DNA from 4 places in the Streptomyces sp. NPDC002125 genome. Region 3 is predicted to be linked to each of the others. Evidence: riboswitches for the same ligand, from Rfam matches in the RefSeq annotation. Region 3 holds a riboswitch; each other region holds the start of a gene.
The links. Region 3 has a riboswitch for cyclic di-AMP ahead of ACWCQM_RS29715 (M23 family metallopeptidase). Riboswitches for the same ligand answer to the same signal wherever they lie in the genome.
Positions count from the first base shown of each region.

Region 1: another riboswitch for cyclic di-AMP. It lies ahead of ACWCQM_RS24400 (transglycosylase SLT domain-containing protein); the one in region 3 lies ahead of ACWCQM_RS29715 (M23 family metallopeptidase).
Region 2: another riboswitch for cyclic di-AMP. It lies ahead of ACWCQM_RS05840 (M23 family metallopeptidase); the one in region 3 lies ahead of ACWCQM_RS29715 (M23 family metallopeptidase).
Region 4: another riboswitch for cyclic di-AMP. It lies ahead of ACWCQM_RS31505 (transglycosylase family protein); the one in region 3 lies ahead of ACWCQM_RS29715 (M23 family metallopeptidase).

Region 1 covers NZ_JBSFDD010000015.1:77,019-83,868, forward strand. Annotated here, with positions in the region: gene ACWCQM_RS24390 (flavodoxin family protein) at 14-466, shown strand; gene ACWCQM_RS24395 (hypothetical protein) at 858-1,088, opposite strand; cyclic di-AMP (ydaO/yuaA leader) riboswitch at 1,447-1,634, shown strand; gene ACWCQM_RS24400 (transglycosylase SLT domain-containing protein) at 1,637-2,494, shown strand; gene ACWCQM_RS24405 (hypothetical protein) at 2,740-3,324, shown strand; gene ACWCQM_RS24410 (SIS domain-containing protein) at 3,392-4,285, opposite strand; gene ACWCQM_RS24415 (MBL fold metallo-hydrolase) at 4,690-5,682, shown strand; gene ACWCQM_RS24420 (ATP-binding protein) at 5,764-6,850, shown strand, end outside.
Region 2 covers NZ_JBSFDD010000003.1:9,016-15,865, reverse strand. Annotated here, with positions in the region: gene ACWCQM_RS05850 (MerR family transcriptional regulator) at 1-268, shown strand, start outside; gene ACWCQM_RS05845 (PP2C family protein-serine/threonine phosphatase) at 403-1,560, shown strand; cyclic di-AMP (ydaO/yuaA leader) riboswitch at 1,794-1,946, shown strand; gene ACWCQM_RS05840 (M23 family metallopeptidase) at 1,958-2,998, shown strand; gene ACWCQM_RS05835 (aldo/keto reductase) at 3,141-4,085, shown strand; gene ACWCQM_RS05830 (PrsW family intramembrane metalloprotease) at 4,089-5,540, opposite strand; gene trmB (tRNA (guanosine(46)-N7)-methyltransferase TrmB) at 5,611-6,510, opposite strand; gene lhgO (L-2-hydroxyglutarate oxidase) at 6,503-6,850, opposite strand, start outside.
Region 3 covers NZ_JBSFDD010000022.1:30,345-37,194, reverse strand. Annotated here, with positions in the region: gene ACWCQM_RS29730 (DNA gyrase/topoisomerase IV subunit A) at 1-1,159, opposite strand, end outside; gene ACWCQM_RS29725 (M16 family metallopeptidase) at 1,406-2,758, shown strand; gene ACWCQM_RS29720 (M16 family metallopeptidase) at 2,785-4,167, shown strand; cyclic di-AMP (ydaO/yuaA leader) riboswitch at 4,403-4,569, shown strand; gene ACWCQM_RS29715 (M23 family metallopeptidase) at 4,583-5,374, shown strand; gene ACWCQM_RS29710 (GntR family transcriptional regulator) at 5,613-6,317, shown strand; gene ACWCQM_RS29705 (HPr family phosphocarrier protein) at 6,488-6,769, opposite strand.
Region 4 covers NZ_JBSFDD010000025.1:20,973-27,822, forward strand. Annotated here, with positions in the region: gene ACWCQM_RS31490 (nucleoside triphosphate pyrophosphohydrolase) at 1-79, shown strand, start outside; gene ACWCQM_RS31495 (cytochrome P450 family protein) at 76-1,371, shown strand; gene ACWCQM_RS31500 (transglycosylase family protein) at 1,477-2,466, shown strand; cyclic di-AMP (ydaO/yuaA leader) riboswitch at 2,780-2,951, shown strand; gene ACWCQM_RS31505 (transglycosylase family protein) at 2,952-3,647, shown strand; gene eno (phosphopyruvate hydratase) at 4,008-5,294, shown strand; gene ACWCQM_RS31515 (FtsB family cell division protein) at 5,387-5,857, shown strand; gene ACWCQM_RS31520 (DUF501 domain-containing protein) at 5,928-6,461, shown strand; gene ACWCQM_RS31525 (Ppx/GppA phosphatase family protein) at 6,496-6,850, shown strand, end outside.

The DNA.
Region 1 (6,850 bases), on a different contig from region 3:
AGGGTTCACAGGTGTGGCCACTCTGCTGATCGTGCATCACACCCCCTCGCCCAACTGCCAGGCGCTGTTCGAGGCCGTCGTCGCGGGGGCGACCACGGACGACATCGAAGGCGTACGGGTCGTCCGGCGCGCCGCGCTCTCGGCCACGGCCTCCGACGTGCTCGCCGCCGACGGCTATCTGCTGGGCACTCCGGCCAACCTCGGCTACATGTCCGGCGCCCTCAAGCACTTCTTCGACCAGGTCTACTACCCGTGCCTGGACGGGACGCGGGGACGGCCGTTCGGCTACTACGTCCACGGCGGCAACGACGTCACCGGCGCCGTACGCGGCATCGAGTCCATCACGACGGGGCTCGGATGGCGCCGTACGGCCGACGCCGTGACCGTCACAGGAGAACCGGCCAAGGCCGACACCGAGGCGTGCTGGGAGCTCGGCGCGACGGTCGCCGCCGGGCTGATGGAGTGACGACGCGCCACGTGTGAGGCGTGTGAGGCCGCCGCGGTCTGCCCGGCCCCCGCGATCCGGATCGAGGACTGACGGGACGGCCCCACGCCGGGGCCGAGGACTGACGGGACGGCACCCACGCCGGGGCCGAGGGCCGCCACGGGACGAGCAGCAGCTTGCCCGCGGTGGCCCGGGACCCGATGTCGCGGTGTGCCCGCTCAGCGTCCTTGAGCGGTGGCGCCGCCCGGTCCCGGGCAGCAGGGCCCCCTGCCGCACCAGGTCGAAGAGCTCCGCGCTGGGGTGCCCCGGGCGGCGCCACCCCGCAGGCCCCGGCCGGGGCCGCTTCCCAGGCCCGGTGCGGAGCCGGCGCGCCTCCCGCGCGAGCCGGCCCGCCCCGGGCTTCGCCTTCCCGTCAGTGCGGCCGCCACCTGAGCTTGCCGCCGCCCACCCAGCGCACCGAGGCCGGATCGTCGAGGTCGTGGACCGGGATCCCCGCCGCCGAGGCGGCGATCAGCACATCCGTCATGGCGGTCGCCCGGCCGACCACCTCCCCGTCGATCTCGACGATGCGGAAGGGCGGGTCGCCGGGCTGGACGGGCAGGACGGTGATCCGTGGGTACGAGGCGTAGGGGTTCTCGGTCATGCGTGGATCGATTCCACGCGGTGTCGGACGGTATGCCCATTGATGCGCGATCTGAGGCATCTGCCCGATTTGGATCGCTTTCTTGAAATTGATCCCGTAATCCATAAAAGGCCATTTCGTGTGACCTGGGGACCTTCAAGGGGGAGCAAAACGCCCTAATCGGACTCCGTGACCAGCGTCACCTGACAAGCCGCGGACGCCCGGACGGAGCGGCCGGTTCCCTTCTGCGCCAAGAAGAGTTGTCGGCGCCGTGTGCGATGGATTACATGAATTCCTGTGAATCGATCTTGCCGGTGAATTTTGATCACGAGATCGGGCTTGTTCGTTTCCCTATTTCTCGCCTACGGTCACCATCACTCCGGATGGAACGCCTAATCCTGCCGCCGTCCGGGAACCCGACCACTTCTCGTACGGCAGGAGCGGGGGACCCAAGTAAGCGCCGATCCGGTATCCGGAGCGGCTCGGGGTGAAGTCGCATTCACGTGCGGCCGGGCATCTCCAGCCCGAACCCGACAGCTCACTTCGTAGGCGACGGAGAGGAATTCAGCATGCCCGAAAACGGTAAGCACCGTCGTTCCAGGACCAGTTCGCTGACTCGCGGCGTCATCGCCGTGACCACGGGTGGAGCCGCTCTCGCCCTTCCCGTGTTCGGCGCGACCGGTGCCTTCGCCGCCCCGGCCCAGCCGACCGCCGTCGAAAAGGCGGCCACGTCGACTTCCGTGTCCGGAAAGGGAATTGCCGCGAAGAAGTCGGGCTCCACCACCTATTCCGTGATCTTGGGTGACACGCTTGCCAAGATCGCCCGCGAGCATTCCGTGAGCGGTGGCTGGAAGGCCCTGTACGAGGCCAACGAGAAGTCTGTCGGCGGAAATCCCGACCTGATTCACCCCGGTCTGAAGCTGACCGTCGGCGGCAAGGCCGAGAAGAAGTCGGCCGACACGTCCGAGAAGAAGGCCGACAAGGCCGCCGACCGTACCGAGAGCGCCGACCGCGCCGACCGTTCGGAGCGCACCAGCACCCCGATCGCCGCGGAGGGCGCTCCCGCCGCCGCCGAGGCCGCCCCCGCCGCCGAGCCGGCCGCGTACACCGACGACCTGGACGGCTGGATCAAGGAGTCGCTCGCCATCATGGCCGAGCACGGCATCCCCGGCAGCTACGAGGGCATCCACCGCAACATCATGCGTGAGTCCTCCGGCAACCCCCAGGCCATCAACAACTGGGACTCGAACGCCGCCGCCGGCATCCCGTCGAAGGGCCTCCTCCAGGTCATCGACCCGACCTTCCAGGCCTACCACGTGCCCGGTACGTCGACGGACAGCTACGACCCGGTCGCCAACATAACGGCCGCGTGCAACTACGCCGCCGACCGGTACGGCTCGATCGACAACGTCTTCGGGGCCTACTGAGCCCCGAGGGCACATGACCCGCTGACGCGCGAGGCGTGACGGCGGGAACAGAGTGACGGACGGCAGAGACGGGTGGTACGGGTTCGGCGGAACCCGTACCACCCGTCTTTCGTGTGCGCACACCTACTCCGGTGCCCTCGTGCCCGGCCGTCACGTCGTGCCCGGCGGTTCCCGGGTGCGCGACGACAGGCCGGTCGGGACGCGTTGACTGGTCTCGTACAGGTTCGTCGTCCATACTGCCCGCCGTGGAGCAGCGCATAGATTCGAACACCAAGCCCGAGTTCGCCGCGGGGACAGACCCGGCGTTCATCCCCGGCCTGACGGCCCCTGTCGCCGCGCGAACGGGGGCTGAGGCGGAGGCGGAGAAGGCGGCGCCCGAGGGGGTCCCGGAACCGGAGGACGCGGTCGTGCTCGCGGCCGAGGACGCCGAGGAGCCGGAGGAATCCGGCGACGCGGGGGAGTCCGGGAACGACGCGGACTCCGGCGCTGTCGCGGACGCCGTCGCGGACACGGAAGCCGGCGTGGAGCGCGAGGGTTCCGACGGCGAGGACGGACCCGTCTTCGAGGTCAGCGACCGGCGCGGATCCATCCGGGTGGACGCCACGGGCGTCCGCTTCACGCTGGACGACCAGGAAGCGGAGTTCGACTGGTCCGAGATCGGCGCGGTCGAGGTCAAGACCGGCCGTTTCGGACGCCGGTTCACCGTGACCGTCCACCTGTCCAGCCGCCGGTGGTTCAACGCCGAGGTCGAGGCCGAGGCGCGGAGCAGCCTCAAGGAGTGGACGGCGGATCTCGACGCCGCGCTGGACGCCCACTTCGAAGAGGGCTGACCCGCACGGCCGTCGCCGCGTACCGGGCCGCCCGCCGGCCCGGTACGCGGCATGCCGTGACGCGGGGTCAGGCTCCCGGCGCCCCTTCGAGTACGACCGACCGTGTCAGATGGCGCGGCAGATCCGGGTCGAGTCCCCTGGCCACGGCGCGGGCGACCGCCAGCCGCTGGACGCGCACCAGGTCGGCCAGGGGGTCCAGGCCGCTCTCCACCCACCGGGCCCCCGTCGCCCGCACCTGTTCCGCCAGGCCCTCCGGTGCCGCGCCGAACATCCAGGTCGCGGTGCCGGCCGTGGCGATGCTGATCGGGCCGTGGCGGTACTCCATCGCCGGATAGGACTCCGTCCAGGACAGGGACGCCTCCTTCATCTTGAGCGCCGCCTCGTTGGCGATCCCGACCGTCCAGCCGCGCCCCAGGAAGCTGAACTGGGTGCACTCCAGCACCCCGTCGGGAAGCGGCTCGGCGAGCGCCTGCTCCGCGTCCCGTACGACCTCGTCGGTGTGCAGCCCGAGGTGGGCGCGGAACAGGGTCAGGGCCGTGGTCGCGAACCGCGTCTGCACCACGGACCGTTCGTCGGCGAAGTCGAGGACGACCAGCTCGTCCGCCGCGTCCGTCACCGGGGTGTGCGGGTCGGCGGTCACCGCCACGGTCCTGGTGGTGCCCCGCAGCCGGTTCAGCAGGCCGAGGACCTCGGTGGTGGTGCCCGACCGTGTCAGCGCGACGACCCGGTCGTACGGCCTCCCGAAGGGGAACTCCGACGCGGCGAACGCGTCCGACTCGCCCTGCCCCGAGGCCTCGCGGAGGGCGGCGTACGCCTGCGCCATGTAGTACGACGTGCCGCAGCCGACCACGGCGACGCGCTCACCGCCGGCGGGCAGGGCCGCCGCCCGGTCGGCGGCGACATCCACGGCACGGCGCCAGCACTCCGGCTGGCTCGCTGTCTCGGTCTCGACAAAGGACATGTGCGCACTCCGCTTCCGCTGCTGCTCGCACCCGAGGGGTGGGCTGGGTGAAATCGTCGCCGGTTTGCTCAATTCTGCATGTTACATGGGTCAATCGAGCAAGAACAAGCAAAGGGTCGCCGGTTCCGTGCGCCGTGGTACGGCTGTTTTCGGCCAAGCTCGGTGGGTAGTCGGCTCATTCGGGTTCTGTCGTTCCGGGGTGGGTATCTGTCGCGAGCCGTGAACGCGCGGGGTGACATCCCGGCCATCGCGTGGGAAATCCTCCGATCGGCCGATGGGCCGAGACGCCGGACCGTCACCGCCGGGCGGCGGGCGGCGGGAGTCAGGGTCGATTTCGCGTCACCGGGTCTGTGTGTTGGCCGAGTTCGAACGCGCTGACGGATCGTGGTCGGCATAATCGCCCCATGCCGATCACGGGTGGGGACGTCGTCGACCTCGGCGCGGGCTTGTACGCCTGGCTGCCGCCGAAGCGGGGCTGGGGCCTGGCCAACTGCGGCCTCCTGGTCTCGCAGCGCGGCGCGCTGTGGATCGACACCCCGTACGACCCGCTGCTGGCCGGGCAGTTCCTCGTCGAGAGCGAGAAGCGACTGCCCGACGGAGTGAGCATCGACCGGGTGATCGTGACCCATGCCAACGGGGACCACTTCTGGGGCGCGGGCGTGCTCCCGGACGCGGAGATCATCGCGACCCGGGAGGCCCGGGAGCACATCCACTACGACCCCACGCCCCGGCAACAGCACGCACTGGTGGCCGGAAGCGACCCGGCGACCCCCCTCGGCGCCTATCTCGGCCGCCATTTCGGCGGCTTCGACTGGTCGGCCACCGAGGAGGTGCTGCCGACGACCTACTTCACGGGCGAGCTCGAACTGACCCTGGGGGAGCACACGGTCCAGGTGACGTCCCTCCCGCCCGCGCACACCACGGGCGACCTGATCGTCCATCTGCCTGCCCAGCGCACCGTGTTCAGCGGCGACATCGTCTTCGCCTCCACCGAACGGCAGCCCGGGGACCACCCGGTGCACTGGGCCGGCCCGCTGAGCAACGTGATCGACGCCTGCGAGCGTGTGCTGGCCACCGGGGCCGAGGTGATCGTGCCCGGCCACGGACCGGTGCTCGATCCGACCGGGGTACGGGAGCACATCGGCTACCTCGCGTACGTACGCGAACGGGCCCACGCCCTCCACGCGGCCGGTGTGCCCGCCCTGGAGGCGGCCCGCCGGGTGATCCGCGAGGACCGCTATCCGGCGCTCGGCCTGCCGGAGCGCCTGGTGGTGACCATCGGGAGCGAGTACCGCCACCTGGACGGCTCCGAACTGCCCGGCGTCCTCCAGGTCATGGCCGACGTGGCGGCCGTCGCCCACGAGACCGGCACGGTGTGTACCGGCGAGCCGGCATGACCGCGGGCCGGTACGACGGCACAACGCCCCGCAGCCGCGCGGGACGCCGGCTGTCCCCGACAACAGAGACGCGGTGACGCCGTGGTGGCATGGATCGTGGCACTGATAGCCGTCGTGGTGGCGATCTGGTCGGCCTTCCGCATGGATCAGGCCAGGCGGGAGGCGTACAACGCGGCGGCACGGGCCGAGCTGGCCGACCGCCAGAACAAGGCCGCGGAGGCGCGCACCCTCGCCCTCACCGAGGAGATACGCCAGCTCGCCGAGAGGCGGATACCCGCCGCGGCCACCGCGCTCTCCCACCGGACCGCACCCGTCCCGGGACTGCGGGAGGCCGCCGGGATCGAGGGCGACGCCGCACGTCTGCTGACCGAGGCCGTACAGGCGGCGCGCACGGCGGTCCTGGAGGAACGCCGGCGCGTCGACGCGGCGGCACGCTCGGCCATGCGCGGCACCTCCGCGAAGATCCAGTCGCTGCTCAACCAGTCGCAGCACCTGCTCCAGGAACTCCAGCACGAGTACGACGACCCGCGCATCCTCCAGCTCGACTTCCGCAACGAGCTGGCGCTCCGCAGGACCCAGGCCACCGCCGTGCTCTGCGACGCCTGGCCGGGACTCGCCCGGCAGAACTCCTCGCTCGTCGAGGTCGTGCTCGGCGCCCAGTCCAGGGTCCCCGGATACGAGCGGATCAAGGTCGCCAACCATCTGCGCCAGGAGCGGCTCGCGCTGGTCGCCAGGGCCGCCGAACCCCTCGCGATCGCGCTCGCCGAACTGCTGGCCAACGCGACGGCGTACTCCCACCCGGACACCGAGGTCCCCGTGACGGTCCAGCAGACGCCGGGGCGCGGCGCTCTGATCCTGGTCGACGACGCCGGTATCGGCATGGACGACGACGCGCTGAAGCGGGCCCGCGCCCTGCTGTCCGGCCCGTCCGAGGTGCTGCTGACCGAGCTGGGGGACCCGCCGCAGACCGGCTTCGCCGTGGTCGGACGGCTGATCGCGCGCTACGGCTTCAGCTGCCACATCGAGTCGTCCCCGTACGGCGGGATGCGCGCGATGCTGCGCATCCCGGCCCATCTGCTGACCGTGATGGACGACGACCGCACCCTGTCCGTGCTCGCCCCCAAGCCGGTGCACGCGCGAGGTGAAGGGGCGGGTGCCGAAGCCCCGG
Region 2 (6,850 bases), on a different contig from region 3:
GGAGCACGAGACCATCGCCCGGGACTACGGCCGGGCGAGGGCGGCCGGACGGGACGCGGGCGCCGAGGAGGTGCAGGACATCGCGCGCCGGCACTGCGACTGGCTCTCGGTCACGAGGGAGCCCACGCGCTCCTATGTGACGGGCCTCGCCGAGATGTACGCCGCCGATCCGCGCTTCGCGAAGAACTACGATCGGCACGGGGACGGAACGGCCGTCTTCGTACGGGATGCACTGACGGTCTACGCGCAGCACCGGCTCTCCGGCTGACCTCCGGCGGGGCGGGGCTCCGGCGCGCTCCTCCCTTTGGCCGATGACGGGTCGCCGCTCGGCGCGGCTCCGGCCAGCCTGGGTGGGGCGCGGTACCGTCCGCAGCCGTGGACGGACGGGGCAGGAGCGCACAGGTGGGGATGCGGGACGGACGGCGAGGGGGTGCTGCCGGGAACGCCCGTGCGCGGCGGTTCGTGCGCATGCTGCCCGCGCTGATGATCTGCGTCGGTGTGGCCTTCGACCTGGGCACACCGGCCGAGGTGACCGCCGTTCCGCTCTTCGCCGCCGCCGCGCTGGTCGCGGCCCCGTTCTTCTCGCTGGCCTCCACGGTCCGCGTCGGAGTGGCCGCGATCCTCGTCGTGCTCGCCATCCGGATCTCGGACGGTGTGGTGTTCAGGGTCGCCCCGCTGACCGATCTCCTCACCCTGTTCACCGTGTCCGTGCTCGCCGTCGTCATCAACGGCGTCGTGCGGCGCGGGAACGAGCAGCTGGCCTCGGCCCGGGTCATCGCCGAGACCGCGATGCGGGCGGTGCTCCCGATGCCCGAGTCCCGGATCGGCGGACTCCAGATCGCGGCGCGTTACGAGGCGGCGCAGGCGGACGAGTTCGTCGGCGGAGACCTGTACGCCGTGACGGACACCCCGTACGGGGTGCGGCTGGTGGTCGGGGACGTACGGGGCAAGGGGCTGGACGCCGTGGCGGCGGTGGCCGTGGTGATCGGGGCGTTCCGGGAGGCCGCCGAGCAGGAGCGGTCGCTGGAGGGCGTGGTCCAGCGGCTGGAGCGGGCGCTGGCGCGTGAGGGCGCGCGGCGCGGGGGGTTCGACTCCACGGAGGGGTTCGTGACCGCGGTGCTCGCCGAGATCCCGGCGGGCTCGGCCACGCTGCGGACCATCAACCGGGGCCATCCCGAGCCGCTGTTGCTGTACCCGGACGGGGCGCTCGACGTGCTGGCGCCCACCGTGCCGGCGCTGCCGCTGGGGATGGGGCTCGGCACCTGGCCGGACCGTTCGGACGAGTGGCCGCTGCCGGCCGGTTCGACGTTCCTGGCGTTCACGGACGGGCTGTCCGAGGCGCGGGACGCGCACGGTGTGTTCTACGACCCGGAGGCCCGGCTGCGCGGCCGGATCTTCCCGGGGCCGGAGGAGTTGCTGTCCGCGCTCACCGACGACGTGCGGCTGCACACCGGGGGCAGGTCGACGGACGACCTGGCGCTCCTCGCGGTCGGCCGGCCGGCCCGGGGGCAGCCGGACCGGCGGACGACCGTGAAGATCGTGGGACGGGACAGTGAATGACCGACGGCGACACTCCGTAGCCGAGGGGCATCTCTCCGCATAACATTTGACACACCGTCAGAAACTGAGGGGGTGTCGCGGGGTGCTCAACTCGCCCGTTTGCGACCGTTTGGGCCCTTAAAGTCCAGGCCAGAGCGCTGAACGATCTGTGGGAACAGCTTGGAATCGGACCCGGGTGTCTATTAACGTTCGATAACGCAGCGCGGTTGTACCTGTCGTCGCAAGAGGCGGCACCGTGCGCAGCGCCGAATTCCGCAAGGGAACCGGGGAACCACCTACATGGGGTGAATCGGACACCTGTGTCTCGTGAGAGACGAAGGGGCCCGTAGGAGACCTTCCTGCTCCGAACCCGTCAGCTAACCCGGTAGGCGAGAAGGAAGGAAAGGAGTGCGCCCACGTGGCGTCAAACCAGCCTGCCCCCGAGGCCCCGTCATCCTTCAGGCCCGGAAGCTTCGGTGATGAGGACAGGTCATGGGAGGAATGGAACCCCACCGAGGAGTCCATCCGTCCCGTACGCGGCAGGCACCGCGTAGCCAAGCAGCGCGGCCTCGCCCGTAGCTCCACCGTCCTCGGTGTCGGTGTCATCGCGGCCGTCGGTGCGGGTGGCATGGCCACCGCGCAGAGCAAGCCGCCGGTCTCCATCTCCCTTCCCGATTCGATCGCGGACAACCTCCCCGACGCCAAGTCCCTTCCCGGTGTCGGCGCGTTCATGTCCGGCGACTCCGACTCGGACCACGAGACGGTCGCCGCGTCCTCCCCCCTCACCACCGCGGGCATCACCGCCGCCGAGGCCGAGCAGGGCGCCACCGACGCGGGCGAGGCGCTGCGCGCCCGGATTCTCCAGCAGGCCGAGCAGCAGCAGGCCGGCGCCGACGCCGAGGCGAAGGCCGCTCAGGAGCAGGCGGCCGCCGAGGCGGCCGCGGCCCAGGCCGCGAAGCAGCAGAGCGACGCCGAGAAGAAGGCGGCCGCCGAGAAGAAGGCGGCCGAAGAGGCGGCGAAGAAGAAGGCCGAGGCCGAGCGCCTTGCCAAGCTCGCCGCCAGCTACGCCGTCCCGACCTCCTCGTACACCATCACCTCGACCTTCGGTCAGGCCGGTTCGATGTGGTCCTCCGGCTATCACACCGGGCTGGACTTCGCGGCGCCGACCGGCACCCCGGTCAAGGCCGTGCACAGCGGCACGGTGAAGTCGGCCGGCTGGTCGGGTTCGTACGGCTACCGCACGGTCCTGGAGCTCGATGACGGCACCGAGATCTGGTACTGCCACCAGTCCTCGATGGACGTCACCGCGGGCCAGAAGGTCACCACCGGCGACACCATCGGCCGCGTCGGCGCCACGGGCAACGTGACCGGCCCGCACCTCCACCTGGAGATCCACACCGCCGATGGCTCGGGCGTCGACCCCATGAGCTGGCTGCGCGGCAAGGGCCTCACCATCTGAGCCCACGCGCCGGCACCCGGCGCACCGGTACCCCGGCGGCCCTGACGCACGACCCCCCGACGTCAGGGCCGCCGGTCCCGTGTGCGGCCCATGCGCCCGCTGAAGCGGAATAGCTCCTTCGGGCGATCGGTTGACCTTGGGTATGACATCTCTGCGCCCGCTCGGTTCTTCGAGCCTCCAGGTCTTCCCCCTCGCACTCGGCGGCAACGTCTTCGGCTGGACGGCCGACGAGGAGCGGACGTTCGCGGTTCTCGACGCGTACACGGCGGCCGGGGGCAACTTCATCGACACCGCCGACTCCTACTCCGCCTGGATACCGGGCAACGAGGGCGGTGAGTCGGAGAGGCTCATCGGCACGTGGCTGGCGGCCCGCTCCCGCCGCGACGATGTCGTCATCGCCACCAAGGTCGGCGCCCACCCCGAGTACAAGGGGCTCTCGGCGACCACCATCAAGGCGGCGGCCGAGGCCTCGCTGCGCAGGCTCGGCACCGACCACATCGACCTCTACTACACGCACTTCGACGACGAGAGCGTCCCCGTCGAGGAGATCGTCACCGCGCTCGACCAGCTGGTGAAGGCCGGTTCGGTGCGGGAGATCGCCGCGTCCAACATCAGCCCCGAGCGGCTCAGGGCCTCCCTGGAGTTCTCCGAGCGCGAGGGCCTGGCCCGTTACGTGGCGCTCCAGCCGCACTACAACCTCGTCTCGCGCGACACCTACGAGGGCGCGCTCCAGGAGACGGCGGCCGGCGCCGGGCTCGCGGCCGTCCCGTACTACGCGCTGGCCTCGGGCTTCCTCACCGGCAAGTACCGGCCGGGGGCCTCCGTGGAGAGCGCCCGGGCCCAGGGTGCGGGCAAGCATCTGGAGACCGAGCGCGGGCGCAAGGTCCTTGCCGCGCTCGACAAGGTCGCCCAGGAGCACGACGCGGAGATCGCGACGGTCGCCCTCGCCTGGCTGGCCGCCCGGCCGACCGTGGCCGCGCCGATCGCCTCCGCCCGTACGGTCGAACAGCTGCCCGCGCTGGTGGCGGTGGCCGATCTGCGGCTGACCGAGCAGGACCTGGCGGAGCTCACCGAAGCCTCCGCCTGACCTTCAGCGGCCGCCCTGGGCGCCGCCGCTGTCCTCCCGGTAGGGGTTGTAGCCGCCGTAGTGGCGGTGCGGCGCGGGCGGCTGCCGCACGGCCGCGTCCCCGTAGGGCATCTGACGGGGGAACGGGAGAGGCGCGGGTGGCCGGGGCACGCGCACCCGGCCCGTCGCGTGGGCGGCGTGCGTCAGGGCGGGGGACGCGACGAGCCTGCGGTGCCACAGGTGGTGCAGCAACTCCTGCTCGCGGAGGGCGAAGTCGGGGCCCGCGCCGTCGTGCCGGGCCCTGCGGCGCAGCATCGCCAGGGACGTCGCGAACGACTCGTACTCCGCGACCGTGCGGGCGGCGGCCCTGCCCCGGCCGCGGTCCGGATGGCTGTTCCAGTGCCTGGCCATGTCCCGGGCCATGCCCCGCGCCCGCATCGAGGCCAGGGCGAGCGGCTCGGCGGGGGCGAGCCAGCCGGCCGCCGCGTACACCGGGAGCTCGGTGGAGAGCGTGCGCAGCTCCCGCTGGCGCGACCAGATCGCCAGCCAGGTCACCAGGGCGAAGCACGGCACCATGAACGCGCCGTAGACCACGTAGAAGCCGTACGGGCCGAGGGCCGACGAGCCGTTCCACAGGGCGTGCAGGCCCATGGCGAGCACGAGCCCGAGCAGCGGCAGCGTGATCCGGCGTATCCGGTGGCGCCGCCCTCCGAGCGCCGCCATGCCGAGGCCGATGCCGGAGAGCACCGTGAACAGCGGGTGCGCGAACGGGGACATCACCACGCGCACGAAGAAGGTCCCGGCCGTCACCGAGGCGAAGCCCGTGGTGCCGAGCTCCTGGTCCTCGCCGAAGGCGTTGCCCAGATAGAGGATGTTCTCCGTGAAGGCGAAGCCGGTCGCGGTGAATCCGGCGACCACGATGCCGTCGACGACTCCGCCGAACTCCCTTCTGCGGAACAGGAAGATCAGCAGGACCGCCGTGGCCTTGGCGCTCTCCTCGACGACCGGCGCGATGACTGTGGCCCCGAGGGTGTCGGCGCTTCCCGGGTCGGCGGTGGCCGTCGCTATCCAGCGGGTCGCGAAGGAGTTGGCCAGGATCGCCACCAGCGCGGCGGCGCACGCGCCCCAGAAGAACGCGAACAGCAGATTCCGCCAGGGGCCTGGCTCCACCCGGTCGAGCCAGCGGAACGCCGACATCAGCAGCGGCACGGGCAGCACGGCCAGGCCCAGCCCCACCAGGAAGCCCTCGGTGCCGGTCTGTTCGCGCACCAGGGCCAGGATGAACAGACCGCAGAGCGCGAGCACCGTGATCACCGCCCCGGCGCGGAACGCCTTGCTGCGCCAGACCATGCCGACGCGGCGCGGCCGGTAACGCCACTGGCCACGCTCCGGGACGGCGCCCAGGAACTCGTCGAGCCGCTGCTCCTCGAGAACCGGGACGGCCGGCTGCTGGTGCTGCACGGACCCCTCGGACACCTGTCGACCCTAACGAGGGGGACTGACACCTGGCCACGGCGCCTTCGCCCGGGCGCCCGGCCGTGGCTGATCAGCGACGGGTGAACAGCACGTCGTGCACGACGTGGCCCTTGTCCAGACCCTGGCCCTCGAAGCGGGTCAGCGGCCGGAACGCGGGCCGCGGGGCATAGCCGCCGTCCGCCTGGGTGTTCTCGAACAGGGGGTGCGCCGTCAGCACCTCGAGCATCTGCTCGGCGTACGGCTCCCAGTCCGTCGCGCAGTGGACGACCGCGCCCGGCTTCAGCCTCCCCGCGACGAGGTCGAGGAACTCCGGCTGGATCAGCCGCCGCTTGTGGTGCCGCTTCTTGGGCCACGGGTCGGGGAAGAAGACCCTGAGCCCGTCCAGCGCCTCGGGCTCCAGCATCTCGCGGAGCAGGATGATCGCGTCGCCGTTGGCGACCCGGACGTTGGTCAGCCCCGCCCGCTCGGCGAGTCCCAGCAGATTGCCCTGGCCGGGGGTGTGCACGTCGACGGCCAGGATTCCGGTGCCCGGGTCGTCCGCCGCCATCTGCGCCGTGGCCTCGCCCATGCCGAAGCCGATCTCCAGGACCACGGGCAGGCCGTCGAAGAGCTCCGGGAGATCGAGGACGCTGCGGCCGTCGATGTCCAGGCCCCACAAGGGCCACAGACGCTGAAGGGCGTCCTCCTGGCCGGTGGTGACCCGGCTGCGGCGCGGCTGGAAGCTGCGGATGCGGCGCTCGTGGTGCGAGCCCGCCGGGTCGGCGGCGGGACCGCCGGGGAAGCGGGGCTCCTGGCGCAGCCTGCGCTGGCGCTCGAAGGAGGCGGCCCGGCGCGCGGCGGCGTCGGCATCCGCTTCCGTGGCGTGGCCGGGTGCGGTCTCCGGCGTGGCACGGGGAGTCTCCGGGGCGGAACCGGGCGTCTCCGGGCTGGGGCCGGGCGTCTTGGGGGTGGGGTTCACAGGCTCAGACACAATGACCCGATTCTACGGCGGGAGGCGTCCATCCCGTCGCGCGAGCCCGCAGCAGGGCCCGTCGCGCCACCTCCCTCCCGATGGGCAGGGAAGCCGTGGCCGCGGGTGAGGGGGCGTTGAGCACATGCACGGTGTGCGGGGCGTCCCTGATCAGGAAGTCGTCCACCAGCGTGCCGTCCCGCAGCACCGCCTGGGCCCTGACGCCGGCCGGGGACGGCCGCAGGTCGGCCTCGGTGACCTCGGGCAGGAGCCGCTGGACGGCCCGGGTGAAGGCGCTCTTCGACAGGGACCGGTGCAGCTCGCCCGCCCCGTATCTCCAGTGCCGCCGGGCGAGGTGCCA
Region 3 (6,850 bases):
GGTTGCGGCGCTTGGTCCTGCGGAACTCGCTGCGCCGCCGTACCACGTCGAAGCGGTGGTCGAGGTAGACCTCCAGGAGCTCCTTGAGTCCCAGGGTGAGCGGCTGGCCGTCGACGAGCGCCACGTTGTTGATGCCGAAGGACTCCTCCATCGGCGTCAGCTTGTAGAGCTGTTCGAGCACGGCCTCGGGGACGAAGCCGTTCTTGACCTCGATGACCAGGCGCAGACCGTGCGCCCTGTCCGTGAGGTCCTTGACGTCGGCGATGCCCTGGAGCTTCTTCGAGCCGACCAGGTCCTTGATCTTGGCGATCACCTTCTCCGGGCCGACGGTGAAGGGAAGTTCGGTGACGACGAGCCCCTTGCGGCGGGCCGTGACGTTCTCTATGGCCACCGTGGCACGAATCTTGAACGTGCCGCGCCCTGCGGCGTACGCGTCCTTGATGCCGCCGAGGCCGACGATCCGGCCGCCCGTCGGGAGGTCGGGCCCCGGGACGAAGCGCATCAGCGTCTCGAGGTCGGCGCCCGGGTGACGGATCAGGTGGCGGGCGGCGGCGATGACCTCGCCGAGGTTGTGCGGGGGCATGTTGGTCGCCATGCCGACCGCGATCCCGGAGGCGCCGTTGACCAGGAGGTTCGGGTACGCCGCGGGCAGGACGACCGGTTCCTGCTCCTGGCCGTCGTAGTTCGACTGGAAATCGACCGTGTCCTCGTCGATCGACTCCGTCATCAGGGACGTGGCGTCGGCCATCCGGCACTCGGTGTACCGCATGGCGGCCGGCGGGTCGTCGTTGCCGAGCGAGCCGAAGTTGCCGTGCCCGTCGACGAGGGGCAGACGCATCGAGAACGGCTGTGCCATGCGCACCAGTGCGTCATAGATCGACGCGTCGCCGTGCGGGTGCAGTTTGCCCATCACCTCGCCCACGACACGGGCGCACTTCACATAGCCGCGGTCGGGCCGCAGCCCCATCTCGTTCATCTGGGACACGATGCGGCGGTGCACGGGCTTCATGCCGTCGCGGGCATCGGGCAGCGCCCTGGAGTAGATCACCGAGTACGCGTACTCGAGGAAGGAGCCCTGCATTTCGTCGACGACGTCGATGTCGAGGATCTTCTCCTCGAAGTCGTCCGGCGGCGGGGTTTTCGTGCTGCGGCGGGCCATCGCGGCTGCGACTCCTTCACAGATTCTGTCGGGCAACCTCAGGTTCTGACGCCGACCATTGTGGACCGCCGTGCTGACAACCCCGACCTCGACCCGTCCGAAGCGGTCTCCAGGGCCTGCGCCGGGCCCCTGTTTACGGCAGCATCTACGACAACTTTCACCCAACGGGAACTTCGCCAGGTGCCCGTGCGCTTGCTTAGAGTGGCAGGTCCGGCAGGAAATCCTGTACCGATCGAAGGGACGTACATGCCCATGGGTCACACGGCCACAGCCCAGGCCGGTTCCGGCGGCTTGACGGCGACCGAGCACCGTCTGGCCAACGGCCTGCGCGTGGTGCTCTCCGAGGACCATCTGACCCCGGTAGCCGCGGTCTGCCTCTGGTACGACGTCGGGTCCCGCCACGAGGTCAAGGGACGCACCGGTCTGGCTCACCTTTTCGAGCACCTGATGTTCCAGGGCTCGGGCCAGGTCAAGGGGAACGGGCACTTCGAGCTGGTGCAGGGGGCGGGCGGCTCCCTCAACGGCACCACCAGCTTCGAGCGCACCAACTACTTCGAGACGATGCCGACGCATCAGCTGGAGCTGGCCCTGTGGCTCGAGGCCGACCGGATGGGCTCGCTGCTCGCCGCGCTCGACGAGGAGTCCATGGAGAACCAGCGCGACGTCGTCAAGAACGAGCGCCGCCAGCGCTACGACAACGTCCCGTACGGCACGGCGTTCGAGAAGCTCACCGCCCTCGCCTACCCCGAGGGCCACCCGTACCACCACACCCCGATCGGCTCGATGGCCGACCTGGACGCGGCGACGCTGGAGGACGCGCAGGCGTTCTTCCGTACGTACTACGCGCCGAACAACGCGGTGCTCTCCGTGGTCGGGGACATCGACCCGGAGCAGACGCTCGCCTGGATCGAGAAGTACTTCGGCTCCATCCCCTCCCACGACGGCAAGCAGCCCCCGCGCGACGGCACGCTGCCCGGCATCATCGGCGAGCAGCTGCGCGAAGTGGTCCAGGAGGAGGTCCCCGCGCGTGCGCTGATGGCCGCCTACCGGCTGCCCCACGACGGCACCCGCGCGTGCGACGCCGCGGACCTCGCGCTCACCGTGCTCGGCGGAGGCGAGTCCTCCCGGCTGCACAACCGCCTGGTCCGCCGCGACCGTACGGCGGTGGCGGCGGGATTCGGGCTGCTCCGGCTCGCGGGCGCGCCCTCGCTCGGCTGGCTGGACGTCAAGACGTCCGGCGGTGTCGAGGTGCCGCAGATCGAGGCGGCCGTCGACGAGGAGCTGGCCCGCTTCGCGGAGAACGGCCCCACCCCGGAGGAAATGGAACGGGCCCAGGCGCAGTTGGAGCGCGAGTGGCTCGACCGGCTCGGCACGGTCGCCGGCCGCGCCGACGAACTGTGCCGGTACGCCGTCCTGTTCGGCGACCCGCAGCTCGCCCTGACCGCCGTGGGCCGGGTGCTCGACGTGACGGCCGACGAGGTCAAGGAGGCGGCCCGGGCGCACCTGCGCCCCGACAACCGGGCGGTCCTGGTCTACGAGCCGGTCGAACCGGCCGACGACACCGAGGGCACCGACGCGCACGAGGGGGCGGACAAGTGACCGACGCCGCCGTGACTGGAGTAGCGATGGAGTACCACCCGCAGCCGACCGCCGGCGAGGCCAGGCCCTGGGCCTTCCCCGCGCCCGAGCGCGGCGCCCTGCCCAACGGCCTGACCGTGCTGCGCTGCCACCGCCCCGGCCAGCAGGTCGTCGCCGTGGAGATCTTCCTCGACGCGCCGCTGGACGCCGAGCCCGAGGGCCTGGACGGTGTGGCCACGATCATGGCGCGCGCCCTGTCCGAGGGCACGGACAAGCGCTCCGCCGAGGAGTTCGCCGCCGAGCTGGAGCGCTGCGGCGCCACGCTCGACGCGCACGCCGACCACCCGGGCGTCCGTGTCTCCCTGGAGGTCCCCGTCTCCCGGCTGGCCAAGGCCCTCGGCCTGGTCGCGGAGGCGCTGCGGGCCCCCGCCTTCGCGCAGGACGAGATCGAGCGCCTCGTGCGCAACCGCCTCGACGAGATCCCGCATGAGCAGGCCAACCCGGCCCGGCGGGCCGCCAAGCAGCTCTCCAAGGAGCTCTTCCCCGCCACGGCACGCATGTCGCGCCCGCGCCTGGGCACCGAGGAGACCGTGGGACGGATCGACGCCGCGGCCGTGCGCGCCTTCTACGACGCCCATGTCCGTCCGTCCACCGCGACCGCGGTCGTCGTCGGCGACCTCACCGGCGTGGACCTGGACGCCCTGCTCGACGACACCGTCGGCGACTGGTCGGGCAACGCGGGCCAGGCCCGCCCGGTCCCGCCGATCACCGCGGACGACACCGGCCGCGTGGTCGTCGTGGACCGGCCCGGAGCCGTCCAGACCCAGCTGCTGATCGGCCGTATCGGCGCGGACCGGCACGACAGCGTGTGGCCCGCCCAGGTCCTCGGCACCTACTGCCTGGGAGGCACGCTCACCTCCAGGCTGGACCGTGTGCTGCGCGAGGAGAAGGGCTACACCTACGGCGTCCGGGCCTTCGGCCAGGTACTGCGGTCGACGGCTCCCGGCTCCTCCTCCGGGCCGGCCGGTGCCGCGATGCTCGCGATCAGCGGCTCCGTGGACACGGAGTCCACCGGGCCCGCGCTCGACGACCTGTGGAAGGTCCTGCGCACGCTGGCGGCCGAAGGACTCACCGACGCCGAGCGCGAGACCGCCGTGCAGAACCTCGTGGGTGTCGCCCCGCTGAAGTACGAGACCGCGGCGTCCGTCGCGGCCACGCTCGCCGACCAGGTGGAGCAGCACCTGCCGGACGACTACCAGGCCCAGCTCTACGCGCGCCTGGCCGAGACGGGCACCGTCGAGGCGACCGCGGCCGTGGTCAGTGCGTTCCCGGTCGACCGGCTGGTCACGGTGCTCGTCGGTGACGCCTCGAAGATCGCCGAGCCCGTCCGGGCGCTGGGCATCGGCGAGGTGTCGGTCGTCACCGGCTGACGGCCACCGGGTACGGACGGGCGGAAACGGCCTCCGTGAACCGGCGAAGCAGTACGGAAAGGACCCCGGCGAGGGCACTCTCGCCGGGGTTCCGCCGCATGTCCTGTTTGTCGTTATAGGTGCGAAATGCCCTGTGGGATGTCCGACAAAAGGCCCGTTCCGTTTGGAGATGCGAAGCGGCCCGACCTAGCGTCAGCCCGGCTGTCCGCCAGACGTATGCCGCGACCGCGGCGCCGGACAGTCATCGCCGAGTCCCCGTCAGGCGCGAGCCTGGGGAGCCGGGGACCCATGAAGTCCCTGGGGTGAATCGGATCCCTGCGCCTCGCGCGAGGCAGGGGGCCCGTAGGAGACCTTCCTGCTCCGAACCCGTCAGCTAACCCGGTAGGCGAGAAGGAAGGAAAGGACCAGCTCCTCCATGGCGTTCATCCGTGCCACCGGGAAGCACCGTGCCCCGAGCCGCCTGACGCGCAAGAGCGCCCAGGTCGCCGGCATCGCGGCCCTGGCCACCACCGGCGTCATCGGCGCCACGGCCTCCCCGGCGCTCGCCGCGGACTCCGAGGCCCCCGCGAGCAGCACCGGTCTGACCCAGACCGTCGCCCTCGACGCCACGCTCGCCGCCCAGATCGACGCCCAGGCGAAGGCCCAGAAGCACCAGGCCGAGCTCGCCGCGAAGGCCGCGGCCGAGGCGAAGGCCAAGGCGGAGGCGAAGGCAGAGGCGAAGCGCAAGGCCGAAGCCCGCGCCAAGGAGGTCCGCGAGGCCGAGGCCCGTGCCGCCCGCGCCGCCGAGCGCGCCCGGCTGAACGCCTTCCACCTCCCGGTCGCCGGCTCGCACGTGACCACCGGCTACAAGTCCGGTGGCGCGCTGTGGTCCTCCGGCAGCCACTCCGGCGTGGACTTCCAGGCGGCGTCCGGCAGCTCCGTCGTCGCGGTCGGCGCCGGTACGGTCGTCGAGGCGGGCTGGGGCGGCGCGTACGGCAACAACATCGTGCTCCGGATGAAGGACGGCACCTACACCCAGTACGGCCACCTCTCCTCGATCGGTGTCTCCGTCGGCCAGAGCGTCACCTCGGGTCAGCAGATAGGCCTTTCCGGCTCCACCGGCAACTCCACGGGACCGCACCTGCACTTCGAGGCCCGGACCACCCCCGAGTACGGGTCCGACATGGACCCCGTCGCCTACCTCCGCTCCCACGGCGTCCAGGTCTGACTCCGCACAGCGTGACAGCGCCCCTCCCGGGCGTACGACGAAGGCCCCGGCCCACCCGCCGGGGCCTTCTCCGTGTGCCCGGGAGGGGCGCCCGCCCAAGCGCGCGTGGAAGTGCTCCCTGGCTAAAAGATATCCATGGATTCCACCCCGCCATCGGAAATTCCCGCCGGTTGCAATAGAGTCACAGAACAGGCGTCGGTCGGCCGCGTTTCGCGGGGATTAAGGCGGAGGTTCGGACATGCGCATTCCCGCGCATTCGGTATGCACGGCGATCCGTGACGACATCGTCTCCGGTGTCTTCGAACGCGGTGGCCGCCTCACCGAAGAGGTACTCGCGCGACGCTACGGCGTCTCACGCGTCCCGGTGCGCGAGGCGCTGCGCACCCTGGAGTCCGAGGGATTCGTCGTCACCCGCCGGCACGCCGGCGCCTGCGTCGCCGAGCCCACGGAGCAGGAGGCGGCGGACCTCCTGGAGATCCGCATGCTCCTGGAACCCCTCGGGGCCGCACGGGCCGCGCAGCGCCGTACCGACGCGCACCTCAAGGTGCTCCGAGGCCTGGTCAGACTGGGTCAGGAGCGGGTCCGCCGGGGGGAGGGGGAGGATCTGCGCTCGCTGGGCGGCTGGTTCCACGAGACGCTCGCGCAGGCCTCGGGCAGCCCCGCGCTGATCGCGCTGCTCACCCAGCTCCGGCACAAGATCGCCTGGATGTACTCCGTCGAGCAGCCGGCCCGCCCCGCGGACTCCTGGGCCGAGCACGGTGCCCTCGTCGACGCGGTGGCGCGCGGCGACGCGGAACGGGCCAGGTCCCTGGCCGCCCAGCACGCCGAGCGGGCCGCCGCCGCCCACCGGCTGCGCCGCACGGACCGGCAGGGCAGCGCGGCGGGCGGGATGCGGGTGAGGACTTCGCAACACCCCGTAAACATCGCGGGAGTCCGTCATTAACAATGGCGCCGTATACAAAGAAGGTAATTCGCGCAGGGCTTTCTTTTTGCTGCCCTGATTCAGTTTTTCCGGTGCTCCGTGAAGCCGGTCACGGAAACAGAAATGCCGCGGCCCCCGTGGGGGTGCCGCGGCATTTCCGTGAAAAATTCTCCGATCCGGAACGGCCGGAATCAGACGGTCTCCGGGAGCTCCTCGAGCCCCTCGGCGACCAGCTTCGCCAGACGGTCCAGAGCGACCTCGGCGTTGTCGGCCTCGGACGCGAGCACGATCTCCTCGCCGCCCTGGGCGCCCAGGCCGAGCACCGCCAGCATGGACGCGGCGTTCACGGGGTTGCCGTCCGCCTTGGCGATCGTCACGGGGACGCCGGAGGCCGTGGCGGCACGGACGAAGATGGAAGCGGGGCGGGCGTGCAGGCCCTCGGCCCATCCGACGTTGACGCGGCGCTCAGCCATGGTTCTGCCCTTCACGTATCAATGGTTGTCTAGACCAGTCTCTCATGCGGTGCGCGCTGCCGGGCCTGGGCTCACCGCCGG
Region 4 (6,850 bases), on a different contig from region 3:
GGGGCTCGGGACCGCCCGGGAGGGTGCCGGGGACGCCCCGGACGGCGGCGGGAGCGCTCCGGATAGCGTCGAGGGGTGAACGACAGCCCCGGGGCGGCATCCGCGCCCGACGCAGCACCCGAACTCTTCACCTGGGAGTTCGCCTCCGATCCGTATCCCGCCTACGCCTGGCTCCGCGAGCACAGCCCCGTGCACCGCACGGCGCTGCCCAGCGGGGTCGAGGCGTGGCTGGTGACCCGGTACGCGGATGCCAGGCAGGCCCTCGCCGACACCCGCCTCTCCAAGAACCCGGCGCACCACGCGGGGTCGGCGAACGCCAAGGGCAAGACGGGCATCCCGGGGGAGCGCAAGGCGGAGCTGATGACGCATCTGCTGAACATCGACCCCCCGGACCACACCCGGCTGCGCCGGCTCGTGTCCAAGGCGTTCACCCCGCGCCGGGTCGCGGAGTTCGCGCCGCGCGTGCAGGAGCTGACGGACCACCTCATCGACTCGTTCATCGAGGAGGGGAAGGCGGACCTCATCCATGACTTCGCCTTCCCGCTGCCCATCTACGCGATCTGCGACCTGCTCGGGGTGCCGCGCGAGGACCAGGACGACTTCCGCGACTGGGCGGGCATGATGATCCGCCACGGCGGCGGCCCGCGCGGCGGGGTGGCCAGGTCGGTCAAGAAGATGCGCGGTTATCTCGCCGAACTCATCCACCGCAAGAGGGAGAATCCCGGCGACGACCTGATCTCCGGGCTGATCCGGGCGAGTGACCACGGCGAGCACCTCAGCGAGAACGAGGCCGCGGCGATGGCCTTCATCCTTCTCTTCGCCGGCTTCGAGACCACCGTGAACCTCATCGGCAACGGCACGTACGCGCTGCTGCGCGACCCGGCCCAGCGCGAGCGCCTGGAGCGCTCCCTCGAAGCGGGGGAGACGGAGCTGCTCGCCACGGGCATCGAGGAGCTGCTGCGCTACGACGGGCCGGTGGAGCTCGCGACCTGGCGGTACGCCACCGAGCCCGTGACGCTGGGGGGCCAGGAGATCGCGGCGGGGGACCCCGTTCTCGTGGTTCTGGCCGCTGCGGATCGTGATCCGGCCAGATTCCAGGATGCGGACACCCTGGATCTCGCGCGGAGTGACAATCAGCACCTCGGATACGGGCACGGCATCCACTACTGCCTGGGTGCTCCGCTGGCCCGTCTGGAGGGCCAGGTGGCTCTGGCGACGCTGCTGCGGCGCCTCCCCGACCTGCGGCTCGCTGCGGAACCTGCCGATTTGCGCTGGCGGGGCGGGCTCATCATGCGTGGACTGCGCACGCTTCCTGTCGAGTTCGAACCGGGGCGCCCGGCCGAAAAAAGTGACAGCCTGTCAACTCTGTGACTTTCACGTGATCTCCGCTGCATCGACTTGTGACACACGTTCGAGTAGGGCTAGGTTCACCGTTCGACTCACCCGTCACATGTCAGTCACACGGAAGGCAATCCCATGGGCTCCGCGACCGGCAGACACCGTCGCCCTCGCCAGGCACCCGCCATCGTCGTCGCCGCAGGCGTCACGGGATCGGCCATCGCCATCCCGCTCCTCGGTGCCGGCGGCGCACAGGCCGCAGACGCCACGACCTGGGACCGGGTCGCGGAGTGCGAGAGCGGCGGCATGTGGAGCGCCGACCTCGGCAACGGTTACTACGGCGGCCTGCAGTTCTCGCAGGAGACGTGGTCGGCCTACGGCGGCAAGGACTACGCCCCCAGGGCTGACCTCGCCAGCCGCTCGCAGCAGATAGCCGTCGCCGAGAAGGTGCTGGACGACAAGGGCCCGCAGGCGTGGCCCAGCTGCGCCGTGATCTCCGGGCTCGCCCTGGACGGGACGCTGCCGGGTGTCGACCCGGGCGGCGAGCCCTCCGCCGAGTCCTCGGACACCGCGACCGGGTCCGAGACCCCCTCCGACGAGGCCTCCGACGAGGCCGACGGTTCGGAGAAGTCGGACAAGGCCAAGGACAAGTCCGGCGCAAAGACGGACAAGAGCGATGAAGTGGACGCCTCCACGGGTGCCGACGCGTCGCCGTCCGCCACTCCGTCGCCCGAGGCCTCGGAGAGGTCCGGCGCGTCGAAGGGTGATGCCGCGAAGGGCGGGAAGCACCGCGGCACCCCCGCCCCCGAGGCGAGCGCGAGCACGGGCTCGGAGCTGGGGAGCGGACGCGAGTCCGGCCGCCACGCCTCCCGGGGCGACTCCGACGCGCGCCAGGGTGCGGACAGCACGTACACCGTCCGCTCGGGCGACAACCTCTGGGCGATCGCCGACGCGCAGGAGCTCCCCGGCGGCTGGCCCGCGCTCTATGAGGCCAACAAGAGTGAGCTGGGCTCCGACCCGGACCTGATCCTCCCCGGCCAGAACCTCGTCCTCGACGTCGCGGCGGACGCCGCCGACGCCCGGACGGACGCAGCCGACGCCCAGGCGGAGGCCGTGTCCGGCAGCTGATCCGGCGGTTGATCCACAACTGATCCAAAGCGGGAAAACACCCCGAAATCAGGGGTAGTTCAGAGGCCTATGTCCACTTATGCGTAAGTGAGACATGGGTCTCTTTGCTTCAATTGCCGCGCTCCGCCTGTCCGGTCCGTCCATATTGGCTCCGACCTGCGCAAACGGCTCGACGCACCATTCCGGTTCATGTTGATTGACCGTTATGTCCATCTTTGAATGTAGGGGTTGCGTGTGTTTACGGTCGGAGCCGCTCGCACCGCGGGCACCTTCGACCGTCACGCCGAATCCTGCCGTCGGACGAAGGGAACCGACGCGTAAAGCGCCGTAGGCAGGAGCGGGGGACCCAGGTAAGCGCCGGACCCGGCCGTCGGAAGACGGACGCGGGCACGGCTCGGGGTGAAGTCGTCCGCGAGTGCGGGCGACCGGGCAACTCACAGGCCCGAACCCGACAGCTCACCTCGTAGGCGTCGGTGAGGAGAACCATGCTGCTTTCCAGCAAGGGCAAGCACCGCCGCCCGTCCAAGGCCGTCCGTGTCGCCACCCTGGCCGGTGTCGCCGGTGCCGCCGTCGCCGTGCCGCTGATGGGCGCGACCAACGCCTCCGCCGCCTCCGTCGCCACCTGGGACGCCGTCGCGCAGTGCGAGTCCGGTGGCAACTGGTCCATCAACACCGGCAACGGCTACTACGGCGGGCTCCAGTTCTCGCAGTCCAGCTGGGCCGCCGCCGGCGGTACGCAGTACGCCGCGCGTGCCGACCTGGCCACCAAGGACCAGCAGATAGCCACCGCCGAGAAGCTCCTCGACCTCCAGGGCCCGGGCGCCTGGGCCTGCGCCGGTGCCGGCGGTCTGACGAACGACGGTGTGGACCCGGGTGTCGACACCGGCTCCGGCGCCAAGGCGGCCGAGACGAAGACCCAGCCGGAGCGCACCGCCGAGCAGCCCGCCAACCGCAGCGAGAAGCGCGCGGAGCCGAAGGCCGAGAAGACCGTCACGACCCCGACCGGCGAGAAGGTCCAGAAGGGCGACGGCGAGTACAAGGTCAAGGCCGGAGACACCCTCAGCAAGATCGCCGACGCCGAGAAGGTCAAGGGCGGCTGGGAGAAGCTCTTCAAGCTCAACGACGACATCGTCGACGACGCCGACCTGATCTTCCCGGGTCAGCAGCTCCACCTGAAGTAGTCCGGGGTCCTTCCTCCTGCCCCGGAGGCCCGGCCCGGTGCGCCCACCCCCCTGCGCGCCGGGCCGGGGCCGTGTCCGGCACCGGAAACCTTCGGTGCTGTGCGGAACGGGTTCCCGGAGGTGTTTCGGCGCTCCGCGGAATGGAGCCGCCGGGGGCCGCCGGCGGGCGCGATCGTTCAACTGTTGTAGTTACTTGCCAGTAAAATTCTGGAGCTTTGCCCGTAATACGGGCCCTTGGGTCCTTTTTCGTCCCAGGGGGCGGGCGGACGGCCGACGCAGCGGGCCGGGCCGGTTAGGCTCGTGCCGCAAGGCCACAGTGACCCTGCCCAACCAGTGTCAGATCCCAGAAGGAGATGCCTCGTGCCGTCCATCGACGTCGTCGTAGCCAGGGAAATCCTCGACTCCCGGGGCAACCCCACGGTCGAGGTCGAGGTTGGCCTCGACGACGGCAGCACGGGACGTGCTGCTGTTCCGTCCGGAGCCTCCACCGGCGCGTTCGAGGCCATTGAGCTTCGCGACGGTGACCCCAACCGTTACCAGGGCAAGGGCGTCGAGAAGGCCGTCCTCGCCGTGATCGAGCAGATCGGCCCGGAGCTCGTCGGCTACGACGCCACCGAGCAGCGCCTCATCGACCAGGCGATGTTCGACCTGGACGCCACCGAGAACAAGGGCTCCCTCGGCGCCAACGCCATCCTCGGCGTCTCGCTGGCCGTGGCGCACGCCGCGTCCGAGGCGTCCGACCTCCCGCTGTTCCGCTACCTCGGCGGCCCGAACGCGCACCTGCTGCCCGTTCCGATGATGAACATCCTGAACGGCGGCTCGCACGCCGACTCCAACGTGGACATCCAGGAGTTCATGATCGCGCCGATCGGCGCCGAGTCCTTCTCCGAGGCCCTGCGCTGGGGCGCGGAGATCTACCACACGCTGAAGAAGGTCCTGAAGACCAAGGGCCTGTCCACCGGTCTCGGTGACGAGGGCGGCTTCGCCCCCAACCTCGAGTCCAACCGCGCCGCCCTCGACCTCATCCTCGAGGCCGTCAAGGAGGCCGGCTACGTCCCCGGCCGCGACATCGCGCTCGCGCTCGACGTCGCCGCGTCCGAGTTCTACAAGGACGGCGTCTACGAGTTCGAGGGCAAGTCCCGCTCGGCCGCCGAGATGACCGAGTACTACGAGGAGCTCGTCTCCGCGTACCCGCTGGTCTCCATCGAGGACCCGCTGTACGAGGACGACTGGGCCGGCTGGAAGGTCATCACCGACAAGCTCGGCTCCAAGGTGCAGATCGTCGGTGACGACCTGTTCGTCACCAACCCCGAGCGCCTCGCCCGCGGCATCGAGGAGGGCTCGGCCAACGCCCTGCTCGTCAAGGTCAACCAGATCGGTTCGCTGACCGAGACCCTGGACGCCGTCGAGCTGGCCCAGCGCAACGGCTTCAAGTGCATGATGTCGCACCGCTCCGGTGAGACCGAGGACGTCACCATCGCCGACCTCGCCGTCGCCGTGAACTGCGGCCAGATCAAGACCGGCGCCCCGGCCCGTTCGGACCGCGTCGCCAAGTACAACCAGCTGCTGCGCATCGAGGAGATCCTCGACGACGCCGCGGTCTACGCCGGGCGTTCGGCGTTCCCGCGGTTCCGCTTCGAGGGCTGACGGCCCGAGTCCGGGCACCAGCCTCCGTCCGTCCCCGCACTCGGTCCCGTACCGTGTGCGGGGACGGACGTGCGTAACGGGGAGCGTGAGACATGGCCGGGAAGGACCGCGACCGGTTCTCCACCGCGACCAGGCTGCGGCTGCTCGGCGAGCAGACGGCGGCCCGCGTCTACCGGTCCCAGAACCGCCGTCAGGCCCGCCGCTCCCGGCTCACCGGCCGGGCCGCCTTCCTGGCGCTGATCGTCTGCTCCCTGGTGGTGGCGCTCGCCTATCCCATGCGGCAGTACATCTCCCAGCGCGACCAGATCGCCGAGCAGGAGAGGCTCTCGCAGGACGCGCGGGCGCGGACCGAGGAGCTGCGGGACGAGAAGGCGCGGCTCAAGGACGACGCGTACATCCGCCGTCTCGCCCGCGAGCACCTGCACTACGTGCTGCCCGGCGAGACCGGTTATACGGTGGTCGACCCGGACGCGGCCGAGGTGCGCCGCGGTGAGCCGGGGGAGACGGGGCGGCCCTGGCACTCGAACCTCTGGGACGGCGTCGACACCGCGGACCGGGAGTGACCCCGTCGCGGTACCGTGCCCCCTCCCCGCACCGATTCATACAGTCCGACCGATGACATTCAAGGCAGGCATGGACACGCCCCCTCCGCAGACCGAATCCACCACGCCCACCGCCGCGGACATCGCCGCGTTCGAGCTCCAGCTCGGCCGCCCGCCGCGCGGTCTGCGCGCCATCGCGCACCGCTGCCCCTGCGGCAACCCGGACGTGGTCGAGACGCAGCCCCGTCTGGAGGACGGCACGCCGTTCCCGACGACGTACTACCTGACGTGCCCGCGCGCCGCGTCCGCGATCGGCACGCTGGAGGCCAACGGGGTCATGAAGGAGATGACCGAGCGCCTGGCCACCGACCCGGAGCTGGCCGCCGCCTACCGGGCCGCGCACGAGGACTACATCGCGCGCCGCGACGCCATCGAGGTCCTGGAGGGCTTCCCGAGCGCCGGCGGCATGCCGGACCGGGTGAAGTGCCTGCACGTCCTGGTCGGCCACTCGCTGGCGGCCGGCCCCGGAGTGAACCCGCTGGGCGACGAGGCGATCGCGATGCTGCCGGAGTGGTGGGCCAAGGGCCCCTGCGTCACGCCGTGCGGCGACGCCGACGCGTCCTGACCCCGCGCGGTCCCCGTACAACCACAGGAGCCCCATGACCCGCGTTGCCGCCATCGACTGCGGTACCAACTCCATCCGCCTGCTCGTCGCGGACGCGGACCCCGCCACCGGGCACTTCACCGAGCTGGACCGCCGGATGCGGATCGTCCGTCTCGGCCAGGGGGTCGACCGGACCGGCAGGCTGGCCCCGGAGGCGCTGGAGCGCACCTTCGACGCGTGCCGCGACTACGCGGCCGTGATCAAGGAGCTCGGCGCCGAGCGCATCCGCTTCGTCGCCACCTCCGCCTCCCGGGACGCGGAGAACAGCGCCGTGTTCGTCCAGGGCGTGCTGGACATCCTGGGCGTCGAGCCCGAGGTCGTCACCGGTGACCAGGAGGCGCAGCTGTCCT